2 linked regions of the Sphingosinicella sp. BN140058 genome follow. The protein of the gene in region 2 binds, or shares a complex with, the protein of the main gene of each other region. Links are inferred from orthologs where the notes say so. Each region holds a gene or a part of one and is shown on either strand. Other genes may lie near its edges. The genes, in order: tsaD and tsaE.

Region 1 (8,517 bases), 2.9 Mb from region 2 along the record:
CCCGGCGAGCAGCGCGCAAACGGCGGCCACGATCGGCATATCGATGCCGGCTTCGGCAGCGGCGCGGTGCAGCACCGGCGCGGTGAACGCCCCCTCCGCAACCGTGCGCCGGTCGGCGAGCAGATCGGCTGCACTTCGGCCCTCGCCAAGCCCCTTGCCGAGGCTGAAATTGCGTGAATCCGTCGACGAACAGGTCAGGACGAGATCGCCGAGGCCGGAAAGACCGGCGAGCGTCTCGGCGCGGGCGCCGCGCGCCAGGCCGAAGCGGGTCATCTCGGCGAAACCGCGCGAGATCAGCGCTGCGCGAGCATTGAGCCCGAGCCCGCATCCGTCGACGACGCCGCACGCGATCGCCAGCACGTTCTTCACCGCCCCGCCAATTTCTGCCCCAATGACGTCATCGGACAGATAGGGGCGGAACCATGGCCTGGCGAGGCGCGCGCGGAGCCGCTCGCCGATTGCGGCATCATCGACGGCAAGCGTCACCGCGGCGGGCTTTCGGGCGGCAACCTCATGCGCGAAGGTCGGTCCGGAGAGGACGGCAATCGGCGCATCGGGCTGCTCCTCCCGAGCGACGTCGTGCATCAGCTTGCGGGTCGAGTCTTCCATGCCCTTGGCACAGAGGATAAGCGGGCTCGACAGCCGCGGCATCGATGCGAGCACCGCCCGCATATGCTGCGCCGGAGTCACCACCAGCAGGGCCTCGCAGCCGGCCAGCGCCTCAAGATCGGCGGTCGCGCGGACCGCCGGATCGAGCGCGACCCCGGCTAGGAAGAGGCTGTTTTCGTGCCGCTCGTTGATCGATGCCACCACCTCCGGCTCGCGCGCCCACAACAGGGAGGGACCGGCCGCAGCGGCCACCTGCGCCAGCGCGGTACCCCAGGCGCCGCCGCCAATGACGCCCACCATGCCCTGCGTGCCCATCATCAGAAACGTCCTCCCAGTCCAGTCTGGCGGCGTTCGGCCGCGGAAGGAAGCCGCTTCACGCCTTCACACCCGCGCCGCGGACCTTCTCGGCATCGGGATCAAGCGGCCAGCGCGCCCGGGCAGGGGCATCGAGGCCGTCGGTCAGTCCGGCTTCGAGGCGAAGCGCACCAGCCCAACCGATCATCGCCGCGTTGTCGGTGCACAGCCATAACGGCGGCGCCACGAAGGGGAGGCCGCGCTGCTCCGCGAGCGCGGTGAGGGCGGAGCGCACCGCCTTGTTGGCAGCGACGCCGCCGGCGACGACCAGAGCGGTGGCGCCGGCTGCGCGGCCGAGCGCGCGGGCGGTGCGATCGACCAGGCAGTCGACCGTAGCCTGCTGGAACGAGGCAGCGATGTCCTCCGGTCGATAACGGCCACTGTCCCTGGCGCGGAGAACCGCGCTCTTCAGTCCCGCAAAGGAGAAATGCGGTTCGGGCGAGCCGACCAGTGGCCGAGGCAGTGGCACGGAATTTCTGTCGCCTTCCGCCGCGGCGCGCTCCACCGCCGGTCCGCCCGGGAATCCGAGGCCCAGCAGTTTCGCGGTCTTGTCGAACGCCTCGCCGGCAGCATCGTCGATCGTCGTCGCCAGCCGCCGGTAGCGGCCGAGGGCCTCGACAAACAGCAATTGGCAGTGACCGCCCGAGACGAGCAGGAGGAGGTATGGGAAAGCCAGATCGGGTTCGCTCAGCATCGGCGAGAGCGCGTGTCCTTCGAGATGATTGATCGCGATCAGCGGCTTGCCGGCCGCGAGCGCCAATCCTTTGCCGGCGACGAGCCCCACCATGACGCCACCGACGAGGCCGGGGCCTGCCGTTGCCGCGATTGCGTCGACGTCGGAGAGGCTTACCTTCGCGTCGGCAAGAGCCTCTTCGATCAGGGTCGGCAGGATCTCGACATGCGCACGGGCCGCAATCTCGGGAACCACGCCGCCATAGGGACGGTGGGCGCTCTCCTGCGTGGCGAGTCGATGCGCAAGCACCTCGCGCTCGCGCGTGACCAGCGCCACCGCGGTTTCGTCGCAGCTTGATTCAATTCCGAGGATAAGGCTCATCGGCGCTTCCCTGCCATCGCGCGACCCGCTAGCACAACCTCCCCATGATGGGCACCATCCGCATAGGTACACGAGGTTCGCCGCTTGCACTCGCGCAGGCGCGCATGGTCGCGACCGCGCTCCGGGACACCCATGATTGGGGTCCGGAGCGGATCGAGATCGTTCCGATCACCACCACCGGCGACATCGTCCGCGATCGACCGCTCGCCGAGATCGGCGGCAAGGGCCTCTGGACGAAGGAGCTCGATGCCTGCCTCGGCGATGGTCGCACCGACATCTCGGTCCATTCGATGAAGGATGTGGAGACCTTCCGGCCCGAGACGCTGCTGATCGCGGCGATGCTGCCGCGAGCAAGCGTTTGCGACCGTCTGATCGGCGCCGACAGCCTGGAGGGGCTGGCGCCAGGTGCGCGGGTCGGCACCTCGTCTCCGCGACGCGCCGCGCAAATACTGGCGCGGCGGCCCGATCTGGTGATCGTGCCGATCCGCGGCAACGTCGAGACCCGCTTGCGGAAGCTTGACCGCGGTGAGGCCGATGCCACGCTGTTGGCCTCCGCAGGACTGGAGCGCCTCAATCACCCCGAAATCGGAGTCGTCTTAGACGACTTCCTGCCGGCGCCGGCACAGGGCGCTGTGGGCATCGAGGTTCGCACCGGCGATCGGCGCACGCGTAACCTGATCGCAGCAATCGACGACCGCGCCACCCATCTCTGCGTCGCCGCGGAGCGGCGCCTGCTGGAAGGCCTTGGCGGCACCTGCCGATCACCGATCGCGGCGCTGGCGCGGCTCGACGGCGACGAGATTCACCTGCGTGCCGAAATCATCAGCCCAGATGGAAGCGAGATCGTACGCTGCGAAGAACGGTTTGCAGTAGACGACCGGGAAACGCCGCTGACGCTCGCAAGCGCCTTGCTGAGCAGGGCGTCGCCGGGTCTGCGGGCGCTCTTCGCGGGGTGACGCGGCTGCTGATTTTGCGGCCTGAGCCCGGCGCGAGCGAGACAGCCGAGCGCGCCGTCTCGATGGGCATGGAGCCGATCGTCGCCCCTTTGTTCCAGGTTCGTCCAGTCGCCTGGGCTCTGCCGGAGGGCAGCTTCGATGCGTTGTTGCTGACCAGCGCCAATGCGGCGCGCCACGGCGGACCGTTGCCGAACCTCCCCACCTACACCGTGGGCGACGCGACTGCGGCGGCGGCGCGAGAAGCAGGAGCGGTCAAGGTCGTGACTGGTCCGTCGGATGGGCTCGCGGCCCTTGCTCTGGCGGCCGGGGACGGGTGCGACCGCGTCCTGCATCTGTGCGGCCGCGACCACGTCGCCCTCCACTGGCCCGGCGTTCACCTCGAGCGGCGGATCGTTTATGCAGCGGAAACGGTGCCGGGCCTTCCGGCCGAAGCCGAATGCGCGATCGCCGGCGGCGCACTCATTCTCCTCCATTCTCCGCGCGCGGCACGCCGCCTCGCCGGCTTGGTGTCCGATAAGACTCCTATCCGGATCGCCGCGATCAGCAGGGCCACGGCCGATGCGGCGGGCGGCGGCTGGGCCGGGCTCTCGGTCGCTGCCGCCCCGCGTGACGAGGCATTGCTGGAACTCGCGGCGCAGCTGTGCAAGGCTGGATCGTCGCAGATGACGGGACGGGATCGGTGAGCATGGAGTACAGCCCTGGCGATGATCTCGCCGCCGCACGGCCGAGGCGCCGTATCGTCCAATTGCTGATCGGCTTGCTGCTCGCCTTTCTCGCCGGCGTGGCTGCGATGGCCTGGCTGCTGTCTCGCTGGAACGAAGGTGCTGCCATGCTCGGCATCGTCCCGCCCGCACCGGTCGTTGCAGACCGCCCGGTACAACAGGCGCCGCAGCCGGCGGCGCCTGTCCTCGCGCCGCTCCAGCCCGGCCAGATGGCCGGCGATCCGGAGACCAGCCTTCGTGTGGCACGGCTCGAGCAGCGTGTGTCGCAGCTCGACGTTCAATCCCGCGCGGCGGTCGGCAATGCCGATCGCGCCGAGGGATTGCTGGTCGCCTTCGCCGCGCGCCGCGCGCTCGATCGGGGGGTGGCGCTCGGCTATATCGAGGGCCTTCTCCAGCAACGCTTCGCCGCCACTCAGCCGCAGGCAGTCGCCACGATCATTACGGCGTCCCGCGATCCCATCACCCTCCAGAAGCTTCAGGAGGAGCTTCGCCAGGTGCAGCCGTTCCTGGTCAGCGGCGGCCCGGATCAGAGCTGGTGGGCGGCGTTCCAGACCGAACTCGGCAGCCTGGTTTCGATCCGCAAGGAGGGTACACAGTCGACGCTCGCGTCCGAACGGCTGCGGCGGGCAATCTCCAGCCTGGAAGGGGGCCAGGTGGAAGTGGCGTTGGCCGAAGTCACCCGGCTTCCTGGACGCGACCGCGCGGCGAGTTGGGTGGCCAAGGCACGCCGCTATCTCGGCGCCCGCCGGGCGCTCGACGAGATCGAGACCGCCGCCCTGCTTGAAACCCGGCCGGCGCCGCAGGTCATTCGCCAGCCGCGCCCTCAACCGACCCCGGCTCCTCCGCCGGCCCGTCCTGCCGAGCCCGCCTGAGCCTAGATTTCGAGCAAGGCGTAGGGACGGCCGAACGCCGGCTCGACCACGAATTGCGCGACGTTGAACACCGGCACGCCGCGAGGGGTGCGGCCGGAATAGGCACCGCGATGCGCGTGGCCATGGACCACCGCCTTGACGTTGTCGAAGCGATCGATCGCGTTGGCGAGCCTGGAGGAACCGAGAAACGGAAAGATCTCCAGCGGCTCTCCCTCCACCGTCTCCGGCACCGGCGCATAATGCAGCACCGCGACGGCGCGGTCGGTGCGCAGCGAGCGCAAGGCATTTTCGAGCTTGCGCGCTTCGTTGCGCGACTCGTCGACGAACACCTTCACCGAATCCTCGCCGAACGCGCCGAGCTCGCCACGCCCGAAGCCGCCGAGAAAGCCCTTCACGCCGGCGAAGCCGACATCCTTGATCACGCAGGCCTGCTCGTCGAGAATGGTGAGACCCGCCTGCTGGAGGATCTTGACCACCTCGTCGGCCTGGCCGGCCTCGTAATCGTGGTTGCCGAGCACGCCGACCATCGGGATGGTACAGGCGCGCATATCCTCGGCGAGGATCTCCGCTTCGCTGACCTTGCCGAAATTGGTGAGATCGCCGGCGAGCGCGACGACGTCGGCCTTCTCGGACATTTCCGCGAACAGATCGCGGTAGCGGTTGTGGTTGGTATCGGTGACGTGGAGGTCGCCGATCGCGGCGACGGTGATCGTATCAGTGTTTTCGCTCATGCCGTTCCTCGAGGCCTTTGCCGACCACGTCGGCGAAACCCCATTCTCCGATGTCGGTGATGTAGTCGCGGGGGCTGAGCAGCCGTCCGCGGCAGATGTCGATGCCCCCAGGCGGGAGCTCCGCCTGGGCCTGGATCCGCTCCAGCAGCTCGTCGAACACCCAGCGGGGGATGTGATCGCGCTTGGTCGGGTAGATGAAGCGGAAGTTGAGGATGTGGATGAACAGCAGCTCCCAATAGAGCTCCATCGCCGTCATCAGGCGATGCCAGTCGATCTCGTCATGCTTCTTGAGGATGACATGGACGACATCGGCACCGTCGTAGCGGTAGCGATCCTGGATGAAGAGCTTCGAGAGGATGAACTCGGTCGGCGGTGTGATCCGCACGGTCGATCCGTAGACTTCAACCTCGTAGACTTCCCGAAACCAGTCGTCGTTGACCGGCAGACTTGCGGAAGAGATGTTGAAGATGACGTCGAAGAAATGCTCGCCGCGCCACACCTTTCCGATCCAGCGTTCGTCCTCGACCTCGATCTCGTATCCCTTGGCCTTGAAGAAGGCGAGGATACGAGGCGCATCGCTGACCTTGCAGAAGATGTCGAGATCCTTGGTCGGGCGGGTGATGCCGGTGTAGCAGCCGAGCGCATAGGTGCCCGAAAGCAGGAACGGAATTCCCGATTCGTTGAGGAGGCGCAGGCTCTCGACATAGAAGTCGACCGCCTCGGCCGGCGGTTCGAAGACGGAAGCGTCGATACTGTCCAGTCTGTTACTCACCGACGCTCCTGTTCCTGGCTTGAGATCGGCTGAACAACGGAACCGCGCTCAAAGCGTTCCGGTTCGAGCTCAAGCGGAAGGAGGAAGCGCCATCGAGGTTCCCGAAGACTGGCAGCATGCGGTCGCAACGCTGGCGCGCGGCCCGGCGTCGCGGATCGCGGTGATCGGGCCCACCGATGCCGGCAAGAGCAGCTTCATCCGGATGCTGGCCTGGCAGCGGCGCTTCGCCTTGCTCGATCTCGATCCCGGGCAGAAGATGGTCGGCCCTCCGGGCACCGTCAGCCGCGGCCGCTTCGTGGGCGAACAACCCGTTTGCGACCGCTTCGCCTTCATCGGCAGCACCAATGCTCTCGCGATCGCCAGGATCGTTGGTGCGGCCGCGAAGCTTTCGGAGACTGCGCCGTTCGTGGTCAATACCTCGGGCTTCGTCTCCGGCCCCGGCGGACGGCTGCAGGCGGCGAGCATCGCTGCAGTCGACGCCGACATCGTGGTCGCGATCGGGATGGAGACACCACCGGTGCCGAGGAGCTGGTCGCGGCCGATCATCGTCTTGCCGCGCTCGCCTTTCGCCCGCCGGAAATCCGCGGCGCGACGCCGCCATCTTCGCGAGCAGGCGCTCGACCGCTCACTCGGCTTGGAAACGATCGCCCTTTCGGGTGTGACCTTCGAGCCTGCGTTGCCGGTGGACTTCACCGGCGCGGATCGGCCGGTTTGCGCCTTGGCGGACGCCAGCGGGGAAGACATGGCCATCGCTATCCTGTGCGCCGCCGATCCGCAGCGGGTGCTGGTGTGCTGCAAAGCCCCGCCGCAGCGCGTGGCGACCGTCAGGCTCGGCCACCTCTGGGCATCCCCGACGAGGTCGGGCTGGCGGCTGCGGGAGCGGCTCGAGCCGGCGTGGAGGGGCTAGCCCAGCGCGTTGATCGCCGCATGCACTGCCGCTTCGGCCTCCTTGCGGGGCAGGCCGGCGGGGATCGTCTCGCCGACCCGGATCGTGACCGTCCCGGGATGCTTTACGAAGCGGCCGCGCGGCAGCAGCCGCCCGCTGTCGAGCGCGATCGGCACCACCGGCAGGCGAAGCGCCCGGTACAGCCCGGCGAAACCCGGCTGAAGCGGCGGGGCATCGCCCGGCGCCACCCGCGTTCCTTCCGGGAAGATGACGATCGGTCGGCCGGCCTCCACCGCCTCTTCGGCGGCGCGCAGCATGCGCCTCAGCGCCGCGGCGCCGCCCTCGCGATCGACCGGGATCAGGCCGTAGGCGCGCGCGAGCCGGCCCCAGAGCGGAAGATCGGACAATTCCCGCTTCATCACGATCGCCGGAGTGTCGAGGATGACGACCAGTTCCATCGTCTCGTACATCGCCTGGTGCTTGGCGGCGACGAGCGCCGGCCCAGGCGGGAAATGTCCTTCGATGCGGGTTCGGATCCCGAGGAGATGCACGGCGCACCAACGATGGAAGCGGGTCCAGATGTGGGCGGCGGCACGCGCGCCCCGGCGCCGCCAGATCAGGGTCGCGGGCAGCGCGACCAGGATCATCAGCACGGTGACCAGATAGAAGATGGCGGCGAACAGGACGGAACGAAGCAACGCCATCACACCCCCACCAGCACCGCTGCACGGCGAAGCAGATATTTGTTGTATTCGGTGAAGAGCTGGCGGAAGCTCGGATTGCTCTCGACCGCATCGCCGATCACTTCGACGTCTCCGCCCAGACGACGCGAAAGCTCGAACCCGGCGCGGGGCATGTGCCAGTCGGTGGTGACCAGCCGCAGGCTCTTCAGCTTGTTCTTGGTCATCCAGCGGGAGACTTCCTCGGCGTTGGAGCGCGTATCGACCGCCTCCCGGCCGAGATCGATGCAGCAGTCGAACAGACTGTCGTGGCCAGGGTAACGGATGGCGAGCTCGGCGGGACGCACCGTCCGAGCGACACCCGAGACCAGCATCCGTTTCGCACGACCCCGCTTCAGCAGATCGAGTCCGCGTTCCATCCGGTTGGCACCGCCGGTCAGCACGACGACGGCATCCGTTTTCTCGTCGCCCGCCGGCCGCGGCAGCAACACCGCGAACAGTGCGTAGCCGAGCAGATAGGCGAGAACCAGGAAGGAGAGAATGCGCGCGATCACAACATCCGTCCCAATGCACGAAGAATGGTGGCCCGCGCCACCACCATTGCGAGCGCCACGCCGCAGACCGGCAGCGCGACCAGGATCGCCCAGCTCAGGATCGGCAGATGCGCGGAGCCGAGCAGATCAGACCCGAGCGCACCGACCCGGTTGCCGATGAGGAGGAGGACACCGGCCGCAGCGGCAAGGCCGACGATGCCGCCGAACAGCGCATCGAGCGCGATCCGGCGCTGAAAGAGCCGGGCAACCTGGACATCGGTCGCGCCCATCAGGTGCAGCACTTCGATGGTGCCGCGATGCGTGTCGAGCGAGGCCCGCGCGGCGAGC
Region 2 (11,418 bases):
GTTCAGAAAGACGCAGGCCTGGCGCAGCTGATGATTGGCGCCGAAGCCGCCGATCGCTCCGGGAGACACGCTGACGATCGCCGCCGGCTTCTTGTCCCACACGCTCTGGCCATAAGGCCGCGAGCCGATGTCGATCGCATTCTTGAGCACGCCGGGAACGCCGCGATTATATTCGGGCGTGCAGAACAGGATGCCGTCGACGGCCGCGATCCGCTCGCGAAAGCGCACATATTCGGGCGGCGGCGCCGAGTCGCTGTCCTGGTTGTAGAGCGGCAGATCGGCAATCTCGACGATCCCGCAGTCCAGCGTGTCCGAGGCAAAGGCGCAGATCGACTGCGCAACCTTGCGGTTGAGGCTGCCCGCGCGAAGGCTGCCGACGATGATCGCGATACGGTGACGGCTCATGCTCACTCCCCTTTCTGCATGGGCATGCGTGAGCGGAACGGCGCTGTCCACGAAAAGTGACGGCTTGGCGAGGCCGCGCTTGCTCCTTTAGGAGGCGCTGAAGCAAGGAGACGTCCGATGGCCGAGAAAGCGAAGAGCACCAAAACCCGTTCCGGAAAGCAGACCGGCGCCGCGTCGCCGGACCGCGACGCCGGCGAGAGCCGTAACAAGAAGATCGTGACGGGCGCGGCGATCGGCATCGGTTCCGCCGCGATCGTCGCCGCCTTGCTCTACGCCAATCGCCGCGGCAAGACCGACCGGAACGAGGGCTGATCGCCTGAACCGCGCCTGTCGGACGGGTTCAGGCAGGGCTCAAAGGCGGCGGACTAAACACTCCTCAACATCTCGGAGGAGTATCCCATGCGTAAGATCGTCCTGGCCCTCGCAGTCACCAGCCTCACCGTCCCGGCGCTGCCGGCGAGCACCGCCTTCGCGCGCGACACCGGCGTCTATCATGGCCAGACCTGGCGCGGTTCCGATGGCCGGACCTATTGCCGCAAGCCCAACGGAACCACCGGCCTCGTCGTCGGCGGTGCCGCGGGTGCCCTCGTCGGCCGCGAGATCGACAGCCGCGGCAGCCGTGCCACGGGCACCATCCTCGGCGCGGCCGTCGGCGCCCTGCTCGGCCGCCACGTCCAGCGCAACGTCGTCAGCCGCTGCCGCTGAGCCGGCCACCAGCAGCGGCGCGTTCGAGCAGCGGCAGGACATTGCATTTCACGCATGTTCCTGCTACGTTCCACCTGTGCCGCCGGCAGCGAACTCGCCTTTCTTCCGCGAGCCATCGCGCCGTGCCGCCGACTCTCTTGCTGCCGGGCAGAAGCCTCGTCTTTGAAGGCCGGAGACTGATCGATGACGCTCGGCACGTCGGCGTGCCGATGCGAACCCGTCGTGCATGAGAATCGACCGTATTATCGGTCAATACGGTCGATTTTCAGGCGGCGGGACGGCAAGGTCGGGCATCACTGCCGAAGGATCGACATGCGCACTGCCTGCCTCGCCGCTCTGCTGCTCACCGCCGCCTCCCCGCTCCTCGCGCAAATCGCCAGGGTCGACTCGCGCCAGGTCGGCTCGGCCACCCTGCAGAACGTTCCGGAGATACCGGCCGACGTGCGGGACGCGGTGCAGCGTTACCAGAGTTACCGCGAGGCCGAGATCGAGGATTGGCTTCCCGACGGATCGATGCTGATCACCACCCGCTTCGGCGCAACCCGGCAGGTCCACCGCGTCCTCGCTCCGGGCGCGGCGCGGACCCAGCTGACCTTTTTCTCGGAGCCTGTCGGCGGAGTCTGGCGAATCCCGGGCAGCGAGCGCTTCCTGGTCTCACGCGACACCGGCGGTGACGAATGGTTCCAGCTCTACGCGATGGGCCTGACCGGCCCTCCGGTGCAACTGACGGAACCGGGCACCCGCAACCAGTCGCCCGTGCTCGGCAAGGACGGCAAATTGCTCGCATGGTCGCGGGCGGTGAAAGGGTCGAGCGACTATGCGATCCTCGTTGCGAACCCCGCGGATCCGACAAGCCGCCGGGTCGCGTATCAGGGCAAGGGCGCGATCTCGCCTGAGGACATCTCGCCCGACGGCAAGCAAATCCTCCTCACCCGCGGGATCTCGAATCGCGAGATGCGGCTGTCGATCCTCGATGTCGCCACGGGCCAGGCTACCGAACTCGCCTTCACCGCCGCCGAGCCCGCCCGCTATCTGCAGCCACGCTTCGTTCGCGGCGGTGCCGCGATCCTGGCGATCACCGATCAGGGCAGCGACGTGCTGCGTCTGGTCGAGATCGATCTCGCCACCGGCAAGTCTATACAGGTGTCAGGCGAATCGAAGTGGGAGGTGGAGCGGTTCGATCTCAGCGAAGACGGCCGCGTCCTCGCCTATCCCTATAATGAGGACGGTTTCTCGCGACTGGTCGTGCAGGATTTCCGGACACGACGCGCCCTGCCCCAGCCGCAGTTGCCGAAAGGCGTGCTCACCGGCCTCAAATTCTCGCCTGACGGCAAGAGGCTCGGCATCAGCCTGACCAATGCGACCTCGGCTGGCGACGCCTGGACCTGGGACGTGGCGGGCGCGCAGCTGGCGCGCTGGACGCAGTCGGAGCTCGGCGGGCTCGACCCGGCGCAGCTTGCCGAGCCGCGGCTGATCCGCTTCCGCTCCTTCGACGGCTTGTCCGTGCCGGCCTTCGTCTACCGTCCTCGGAACGCGGCGGCGGACACCCGTACGCCGGTAATCATCGACATCCACGGCGGGCCGGAATCGCAGACCCGGCCGATCTGGAATCCCGGGGCGCAATATTTTGCAGATCTTCTCGGAGCGACCGTGATCCTGCCCAACGTCCGCGGCAGCGAGGGCTACGGCAAGGCCTATCTCAACCTCGACAATGGGGCGAAGCGGGAGGACAGCGTCAAGGATATCGGCGCCCTGCTCGACTGGATCGGGCAGCAGCCGGATCTCGATCCGGGCCGGGTCGCGGTCTACGGCCAATCCTATGGCGGCTACATGTCGCTGGCGGTGTCGACCCATTATAGCGACCGCCTGGTCGGCAGCGTCGAGCGCTACGGGATCAGCAACTGGATCTCGTTCCTGCAGAATACCGAGGCCTATCGCCGCGACAATCGCCGCGCCGAATATGGCGACGAGCGTGACCCGGCGATGCGTGCGGTGCTGGAGCGGATCTCGCCGCTCGCCAATGTCGGCGCGATCCGGAAACCGATGCTGGTGATGCAGGGCGCCAACGATCCGCGCGTTCCGCAATCAGAGTCGGATCAGGTCGTCGACCGCCTTCGCGCCGGCGGCGTCGAGACCTGGTACGTGCTGTTCGCGGACGAAGGGCACGGCTTCCAGAAAAAGCCGAACAACGATCTGCGCCGGGAGGTCGAAACCGTCTTCTTACGGAAGTTGTTCGGATCCTCCCCGGAACGGGGAGGTGGCAGCGCGCAGCGCTGACGGAGGGGGTTCGGAGACCTCGTTGACCTGCGCCCTCCTCTCCCCTTCAGGGGAGAGGCCGGGAGAGGGGCAGAGTCCGACCCCGCGCTGAGCTGCGCCGTGAATCTCCCGACTCCCCCTCTCCCCGGCCCTCTCCCCTGAAGAGGAGAGGGTGGCATTACCTCTCCCGCCCGTACCATTCGTCGAGGCGCATCAGCTGGTCATAGTCGCCATAAGGTGCATATTCCGGGTGGAGCTTGGCAGTGAACGGCGCGTCGCCGGTGAGCCAGGCTTCGGCGGCAGCGATGAAGTTGCGGGCGGCGATGGTGGTGAATTCGGCCGGATCGAGGCCGTTGCGTCCGGCGACGGGGCTCGCGACATAGCCGAGCGTGCCTGCCTTCTTGGCGAGCGACCAATATTCGAAGCAGGCCGGCACGCCCTCGATATCGGCGAAGCCGCCATGTTCCGCGATCAGCCCGAGCAAGCCGAGCTGCATCGAATAGCCCTCCCCCACCGCCTTGGGACCGGGCGGAGTGCCGGTCTTGTAATCGACGATCGCGAGGCTGCCGTCGGCAAGGCGGTCGATGCGGTCGGCCATGCCGTGGAGGCGGACGCCGGCGATCCGGTCGGTCTCGCCCCAGGCCTCGGCGCGCAGCGGCACGCGGCCCTTGGCTTCGTTCTCGGCGACTTGCGCGGCGATCCAGTCGATCGCTTCTAGGAGACGCGGCTGCCAGAGGGCGCGCATCAGCGGATGGGCATTGCTGTCGGCCAGCAGCTGTTCGGCCCGCGGCCGCAGCTTGGCAGGATCGCAATCATCCTCCTTCATCCATCGTTCGAGCACCGCATGGACGGCGGTGCCGCGCCAGGCGGCACCGGGATCGGCGTCGGGCATGTCGAGGGCGGAGAGCCGGAGCATCCGGCGGGCATAGAAAGCGAAGGGATCGGCCTTGAGGCGATCGACTTCGGTAACCGAGATGCTTCGCGGGCGGTCCTCGGGCCGCGGCGCCGGCGCCGGCCGCTCTGCCGGAGAATAGGTGGTCGGACGATCGAGCGCCTGTGCCCACTTCTTGTGCAGCGGTGATCGGGTCAGGCCGCCGGTCATCGCTTCGAGCCGCAGCCAGAAACGCGAGGCGACCGCGGGCGCACGCGAGTCGCGCCGGGCGCGGGTGATCAGCACTTGCCGCCCGCCGAGGGCGCAGGCGAAATCGTGGCCGGACAGGCCGATCCGGCGTTCGAGGCTGGGCAGGCCGAGTTCGCTGCGCAGCCGCGGCGCCAGCCACGGATCGGGGGTCGGCAGCTGCGGCCAGGTGCCCTCGTTGAGGCCGGCGAGGATCATCAGGTCGGCCTGCTGCAGCCGCGCCTCGAGCAGACCCAAGATGGCGATGCGCGGATGCTGGCCATAAGGCGGCCGAACCGCGACCGCCGTCATCAATTGCTCGATGATCGCCGGCAAGGTTGACGGCGCGGCATGGCTTGGGCCGTGGGCGGAGGCCGGCTCGACGGCGGTGAGCAGCTCCGCTGCGGCGCGGCCGGCCGGGCCGGCCCAGGCCGCATCGCCGGTCAGCGCCGATGCGGCTTCGCGCAGGGTCGCGAGCAGCCCGGCCACCTGCGCCCGTTCCGTGCGGAAGGCCTGTTCGAGCGGCGCGAGCAGCGGCGATGCGTCTTTCCACCAGGCGAGCGCGGCCTTGCGAAGATCACGGTCGCGGCCACTCCAGTCCGACAGATGCTCGTGGATGCCGGCAAGCCCGGCCGGCGGCCGGGGGCCGCGCAGCGCCAGATCGAGCATGCGTGCGCCGTCCAGCCAGGCGAGCCGCGTCTCCCCCTGGCGAACCAGCGGGTGCTTGAGCAGCGCGAGCAGCGGCACCGGCGCGAAGTGTTCGGCCGCCGCCGCGGCGAGCGCGATCAGCAGGGTCCCCGGCGCGGTTTGCGACAGCGGCCGCCCGGCGCTGTCGTCGGCCTCAATCTCCCAGCGCTCGAGGTGGGCGGAGACGCGGCGTGCGAGCACCCGGTCCGGCGTGACCAGGGCCGCCGTCCGGCCCGGCTCCTCGAGCGCCTCGCGCAAGGCCAGCGCGATCGTCTGCGCCTCCTCGGCCGGGTCGGCCAACTCGAGCGCGCGCACGCCCGACAGCCGGCGGTCGGCCGGCGCCAGCACCTGCCATTTGGAGGTGAAGGCGGCGGGGGCCATGGCGTTGGTGATCGCACGGCTTCGCACCGCCGGCGCATCGCGCCCGCCGCCCCACCGCCACCGTTCGATCTCGCCGCGGCCGACGCCCATCCGGTCGAGCAGCAATTTGAGGTGATATTGGGGATGAGTCTCGATCGATGGGCGCCGCCGGCCGGTCACCGCGTCCGGTTCATGCGGCCCGAGCGCGTCCCACTCCGCCTGCGGCATGGCGAGATCGAAGCCGGGCAGGACGACGCTCCCCTGCGGTAGCCGCGCCACGGTGCGCAGCAGGCCGGCGATGGCCGGCGCGCTGGTGGTGATGCCGGCGGCGCAGACGAAGCCGCGCGGCGGGTCAGCGCGCCAGCGTCGCGCCACCGCGCGAAGCAACCGGTTGCGCCGGTCAGCAAGATCGATGCGGCCGCGGGCGGCGAGCTCGCGCGGCCATTGATCGAGGATCACGGTCAGCCGCGCCAGCGAGGTCTGCCAGTGGATCGACAGATCGGGCAGATCGGCCGCGAATTCGCGCAGCCGCGCCGGATCGACCTCCTCGACCAGCAACTGGTCGAGTGTGCGGGCGAGATCCTCGGCAAGCCGGAGGGCCTCCGCCGCGTCGACGTCCGCCATCTGGCGCTCGATCAGCCGGGCAAGCAGGAACAATCGCTCGACCGGATCGATCGCCGGCGGGATGGGGTCGCCCTCCCCCACCGGATCGAGCGCACCGCCGATGCGCTCGTCGAGCTCGGGATCGCCGACCGGGATCAGCCGCGGAAGCAGCAGGCCGCCGGGCTCCGAGCGGCGCACGAACGCCTCCGAGATCGCCCGCCCCGCCCGGTTGTTGGGGACGAGGACGATGCCGTGGGCGAGGCCGAGCTCACCGCCGCCATGCTGGGCGATCAGGCCTGCGGCGAGCGCGTCGGCGAAGGCGCGATGGGGCGGAATGGTGTAGACGGCAGGGCGGGTCTCGAAGGTCACCGGGCGAGCGTAGCGGCGCGGCATGCCGCTTGGGAAGGCTCAGCCACCCTGCAGCATGTCCTCGGTCTTGCGGATATTGGCCGGTGCGCCGACATCGAACCACAGACCTTCATGGGCGAGGCCGAACAGCCGGCCCGCCTCGATCGCCCGGTTCCAGAAAAGGTTGGTCGAAAAGGGCCCTTCCGGATGCTCGCCCTCGAGCAGGCGTTTCGAGACGATCTGCACGCCGGTGAAGACGAACGGCGCGACCGTGCCCGGCTTGCGGCGGCGCAGCTGGCCGTCCGCCGCCATGTGGAAATCGCCGCGGCCGGGATGGCAGTAGGCGCGGGCGAACGGCACCAGCAGCAGCAGCGCGTCCATCCGGTCCTCGTCCCAGCTCGCCGCCAGCAGGCGCAGCGAATCGATCGGACCGTCGATCCAGAGATTGTCCGAATTGATCACGAAGAATGGATCGGCATCGATCAGCGGCAAGGCATGGATCAGCCCGCCGCCGGTCTCGAGCAATTGTGCCCGCTCGTCCGAAATCACGATCTCGATGTCTGGGATGCGGTGCACCAGATGCGCTTCGAGCGAATCGGCGAGATAATGGACGTTGACCACGGCCTTGTGCACGCCGGCGGCGCGGAGGCGGTCCATGCAATGGTCGATCAGCGGCTTGCCGGCGACTTCGATCAAGGGCTTTGGGCGAGTCGCGGTCAGCGGCCGCATCCGCTTGCCGAGCCCCGCCGCCATCACCATCGCCACCTCGGGAACCTGCGCCGCCGGATCGGGACGAAGCGCCAGCGTCTTGCGGGTCAGGCTCACGGATATTCCCTCCAGGCGTCCGCGCGCTTGTCTGCGGGCACGTTGGCATCGAACCAGGCACGTACCGGCGCCAGCGCCGGGTGTGCGAGGTTGCGCTCGAGATACCCCCAGACCCGGGGCTGCAGCGAGAGATAGAGCGGCTTGGCGTCCCGCTTCCAAAGCCGGGTGAAGATGCCGAGGATCTTGGTGTTCCGCTGGGCGCCGAGCACTTCGTAATGGGCGCGGAACAGCGCCGGATCGGCGACCTGGGCGAGGCTGCAATATTCCGAAAGCATCGCCTCCTCCAGGGACTGGGGCACCTCGCGGCGGGCGTCCTGCAGCAGGGAAACGAGATCGTAGGCGGGGTGGCCGGCAAGCGCGTCCTGGAAGTCGAGCAGGCCGAGCTCGGTCAGGCCGGGGCGCACCATCAGATTGTCGGCATGGTAGTCGCGCAGCACCAGCACGGGATCGTTGGTAGCGACCCGCAGCACGTCGGCCCAGGCTTCGCGCCAGGCGGCGAGATAGCCCTCCTCGTCGACAGAGAACCCGAGCGCGGGCGCGTACCATTCCGGGAAGAGCTGCACCTCGCGGCTCATCGCGGCATCGTCATAGGGCGGGATGTCGGTCGGCGCCGGCTGGCTGCCGAGCCGCGCAAGGATCGCCACCGCGGACCGATAGATGTCGCCTTCGCGGGCGGGATCGCGCTGGAGATAGGGGCCGACCCGGGCATCGCCGAAATCCTCGAGCAGGAGCAGTCCCTGCTCGCGATCGATGCCGAGCGGCCGCGGCGGCGCGAAGCCGCGATCGAGCAGATGCCCCGCGACGCGCAGGAAAGGTCCGATATCTTCATGCTCCGGCGGCGCATCCATCAACACCGCCGTCTCGTCGCCGCGGTGGACACGGAAATAGCGGCGGAAGCTGGCATCGCCGGCAAGCGGCCGAATCTCGGCGCCCCCCCAGCCATGCTTCGCAAGGAAATCGGGGGCGGAAGCGGGCGGAATCATCGGGGCGGCCATCGCGTTTCCCAAGCCGGGGGCAGTTCGGCTGTCAAGGCGCGTGCGCCCTCCCCGTCCCGCGCCAGGCTCAGCCTAAGCGCGTGGCGCCACAAAAGGTCGCCCATCCGCTCGGGCCATTCGATCAGCAGGGCGCCGCCGTCGAGCGCTTCGTCGAGCGCCAGTTCCTCCAGCTCCTGCGTATCGTCGATCCGGTACAGATCGACGTGCCAGATCGGGAGCGTCAGGTCGTCGTAGGGCAGCACGATCGGGAAGGTCGGGCTGGCGACGTCGCCCTCGAAGCCAAGGCCGTACAAAACTCCGCGGGCGAAGGTGGTCTTGCCGGCGCCGAGATCACCGTACAGCGCGACGACGTCACCGGGCCGCAGGCTGCGTGCAAGACGGGTGCCGAGCCGTTCCGTCGCCTCCGGCCCTTCGAGCCGGATCATATCGGTTTCCGCGGCAGCCGGAAGGTGACGGTCGTGCCCGAGCCCGGCTCTGAGACGAGATCGATGCGGCCGCCATGCGCCTCGATGAACTGCTTGGCGAGCGGCAGGCCGAGGCCAAGCGCGGACTCCTCGCCCGATGCGGGACCGGTGGCACGGTTGAAGCGATCGAACACGCGGGTCTGCTCGGAGGCGGGAATGCCGCGGCCATTGTCGGACACGGTGATCTCCGCCACCGAACGGCTGCCCCCGGCATGCAGGAGAACCCGGCCGCCCTCGCCGGTATAGGCGAAGGCGTTCTTGAGCACGTTTTCGAGCGCCTGGCGGAGGCGGCGGCGATCCCCCGTCACACGCCCGGCATGACCCTCGATCCTGACCGCGAATTCGATGCCCTTGCGCCCCACCGAATCGCGGAACATCTCCGCCGCATCCTTGCACATGGTGGCGATGTCGACATCGTCCTCGGCGAGCAGAAGGCTGCCGGTATCGCTCTGGGTCAGATCGAGCACGTCGTCGATCAGCGCACCGAGCCGAGCGACCGACTCGAGGATCGCGCCGACATAGTCCATCGCCGTGAGCGGCAGCTCGCCGGCATAGCCGCCTGCGAGCATCTCGGCGAAGCCGCCGATCGAGGTCAGCGGCGTGCGCAATTCGTAGCTCATGTTGGAGACGAAGGCGGTCTTCAGCCGGTCCGCTTCCTCGAGCGCCGAGGTGCGCTCGCGCAGCGCCGCCTCGACGGTGCGACTGGCGGTGACGTCGAGCATCGTGAAGAGCGCATTGCCGTCGGGCAGCGGCACCGCCGCGAACTCGAACTCGCGGCCGTCGAGGAACGACACCCGTCCGCCGCGCTGCTTGCGCTCCACCGTGGCGCTGCGCACCAACTCCCGCACCAGGCTGGCGTGCGCGGCATTCTTGAGCTTGCGGCCGATATGGGTGGTGAGCGCGTCGATTCGCGGATGGGCGGCAAGCTGCTCCTCCTCGAACTGCCACAGCTCGCGGAAGCGGTTGTTCCAAAGATGGAGGCGCCCGTCGGACGCGAACACGCCGACTGCCTCGAACAGATTGTCGAACGTCGCGGTACGCACCCGCAGCAGGGTGTCGCGGGCGGAGGCGAGCTGAAGCTGTTCGGTCCGGTCCTCGAAGATCAGCAGCAGGCCGCCATCGGGCAGCGGCTGCGCGACGACGCGCAGATGCCGGCCGCCGGGCAGCAGCCAATCCTCTTCCTCGGCATGGAGCGTCTCTGTAAACCAGCGCCCCCGGTCGCGCTTCCACTCGGGATAATCGCGCACCTCGGGCAGGTTGCCGGCCTCCCGCATGCCGTCGAGCAGCCGGTTGAATTCGGGGCCGTCGGCCAGTTGCTCGGCCCGGAGCGAGAACAAGCGCGCGAAGGGCTGGTTGAAGAAGATCAGGCTGCGGTCGCGGCCGAACTGGGCGACGCCCGCCGACAGCCGGTCGAGCATGTCGCGCTGCGCGCTGACGAAGCGGGCGAGATCGGCCCGCGCCTGTTCGCGATCCTCGACGTCGATCGCATAGCCGGCGACCCCCGTGTGGCCGAGCGGCACCTCGACAACCCGCATCATTCGCCGCTCGCCGGCGATGGTCGCCGGCACCGTCCTCGCCGACGGGACCCCGCTCTCCCGCACCATATGCGCCTGACGCACCGCGCTGCCTTCGCTGTCGTCGATCAGCTCGATGCCGCCGCTCGTCACGCTTGCCGCATTCTCCGCCTCGACCGCGCGCACGTAGGCGCCATTGACCATCGCCAGGCGCAGATCGGGGCCGCGATGCCACATCGGGAAGGGCGCAGCCTCGATGAGGCCGGCCAGCGCGTCGAGCGCGCTTGCCAGACGGTCGGCGCGTTCGCGCAACGCCCCGATCTGCTCCTCCGCCTCGGTGGCGTCGATGAACCAGAGCAGCACGGAGCCGGCGGGTGCCGGAGCGGGTGCCGGACCGCCCCGCACCTGGAACACCCGCGCAGATCCATGTGCCCGCACCGCCAGCGAGAAACTGGCCCCGGTGAGCGCCGCCTCGCGAACACGTTCGGCGAGCAGATCGGCCGCGGCCGCTTCCAGCCCGGCATTCTCGCGCGCCAGATCGGCAAGCCGGGCGGGCGGCGCATCGAGGCCGAGCGCGTGGGCGAGCCGGGTCGACGCTTCCGCGCGCCCGTTGGCGTCGGCGATCAGCGGCATCGCCGGCGATGCGGCAAGCAGCGCGCCGGCGCGATCCGCCTGCACGGTTAGCCCGGCCGCGAAATTGGCCCGCCGAGCCGCGCGCAGCGAGAACCACACGGCGAGCGTCAGCCATGCGCCGCAGAAGAGCGCGAGCAGCACTGCGGCCGGGGTAGGAAGCGTCACCACGCCGACTGTCTAGCCGCAAGCGCGGGGATGCGGAAGCAGCCTCTCTGCAGCCCTTGCAGCGGCTCCAAAGCGGGACGGCCAAGCGGGCACGCGCCAACGCAAAAGGCGCGCACCTTGCGGCACGCGCCTTTCGTTGTTCCAACCTGGTGAAAGATCAGGCGGCGTCTTCGGCCTTCTTGGCGTAGATCCGCACCGGCTCCTTGCGGCCGTCGACCACATCCTTGTCGATCAGCACTTCGTCGACGCCGTCCATCGAGGGCAGGTCGAACATCGTGTCGAGCAGGATGTTCTCGAGGATCGAGCGCAGACCGCGCGCGCCGGTCTTGCGCTCGATCGCC

Evidence for each region.
Region 1: the proteins of tsaE (region 2) and tsaD are in contact, whole or in part, in a crystal structure (PDB 6N9A), measured with the Thermotoga maritima proteins. The link is inferred for Sphingosinicella sp. BN140058 from one-to-one orthologs. Residues at the interface, in WP_004082108.1 of Thermotoga maritima: Leu37, Gly38, Lys46, Lys57, Val59, Lys60, Ser61, Thr63, Phe64, Thr65, Leu66, Met67, Val69, Pro71, Tyr82, Arg83, Leu84, Asp86, Asp88, Phe89, Asp93, Ile128, Asp130, Glu131, Arg134; in WP_004082750.1 of Thermotoga maritima: Cys10, Asp11, Arg49, His50, Leu82, Gly84, Gly135, Gly136, Glu154, Thr155, Leu156, Asp157, Asp158, Ser159, Glu162, Asp165, Lys166, Arg169, Leu170, Tyr175, Lys213, Thr214, Leu217, Tyr218, Gln221, Arg222, Asn324.

What each region holds. Positions count from the first base shown.
Region 1 is NZ_CP035501.1:2,366,971-2,375,487, reverse strand. Bases 1-2,917 are described here. They hold tsaD (tRNA (adenosine(37)-N6)-threonylcarbamoyltransferase complex transferase subunit TsaD), read right to left. Parts: upstream 2,018-2,917; coding sequence 983-2,017; downstream 1-982. Other genes in these bases: hemC (hydroxymethylbilane synthase), read left to right, coding at 2,062-2,917; ETR14_RS10730 (NAD(P)H-dependent glycerol-3-phosphate dehydrogenase), read right to left, coding at 1-927. Also shown: more of hemC, read left to right, coding at 2,918-2,973; ETR14_RS10715 (uroporphyrinogen-III synthase), read left to right, coding at 2,970-3,656; ETR14_RS10710 (hypothetical protein), read left to right, coding at 3,659-4,567; ETR14_RS10705 (metallophosphoesterase), read right to left, coding at 4,570-5,298; ETR14_RS10700 (nucleotidyltransferase family protein), read right to left, coding at 5,282-6,070; ETR14_RS10695 (Clp1/GlmU family protein), read left to right, coding at 6,231-6,977; ETR14_RS10690 (1-acyl-sn-glycerol-3-phosphate acyltransferase), read right to left, coding at 6,974-7,660; ETR14_RS10685 (YdcF family protein), read right to left, coding at 7,660-8,190; ETR14_RS10680 (ABC transporter permease), read right to left, coding at 8,187-8,517.
Region 2 is NZ_CP035501.1:5,288,396-5,299,813, reverse strand. Bases 7,007-10,005 are described here. They hold tsaE (tRNA (adenosine(37)-N6)-threonylcarbamoyltransferase complex ATPase subunit type 1 TsaE), read right to left. Parts: upstream 8,727-10,005; coding sequence 8,286-8,726; downstream 7,007-8,285. Other genes in these bases: ETR14_RS24020 (PAS domain-containing sensor histidine kinase), read right to left, coding at 8,723-10,005; ETR14_RS24030 (aminoglycoside phosphotransferase family protein), read right to left, coding at 7,303-8,301; ETR14_RS24035 (nucleotidyltransferase family protein), read right to left, coding at 7,007-7,300. Also shown: ETR14_RS24060 (NADPH-dependent FMN reductase), read right to left, coding at 1-405; ETR14_RS24055 (hypothetical protein), read left to right, coding at 523-717; ETR14_RS24050 (glycine zipper 2TM domain-containing protein), read left to right, coding at 805-1,110; ETR14_RS24045 (prolyl oligopeptidase family serine peptidase), read left to right, coding at 1,423-3,387; double-strand break repair protein AddB, read right to left, coding at 3,545-6,526; more of ETR14_RS24035, read right to left, coding at 6,542-7,006; more of ETR14_RS24020, read right to left, coding at 10,006-11,077; ATP-dependent Clp protease ATP-binding subunit ClpX, read right to left, coding at 11,235-11,418. UniProt on the Escherichia coli protein: Required for the formation of a threonylcarbamoyl group on adenosine at position 37 (t(6)A37) in tRNAs that read codons beginning with adenine.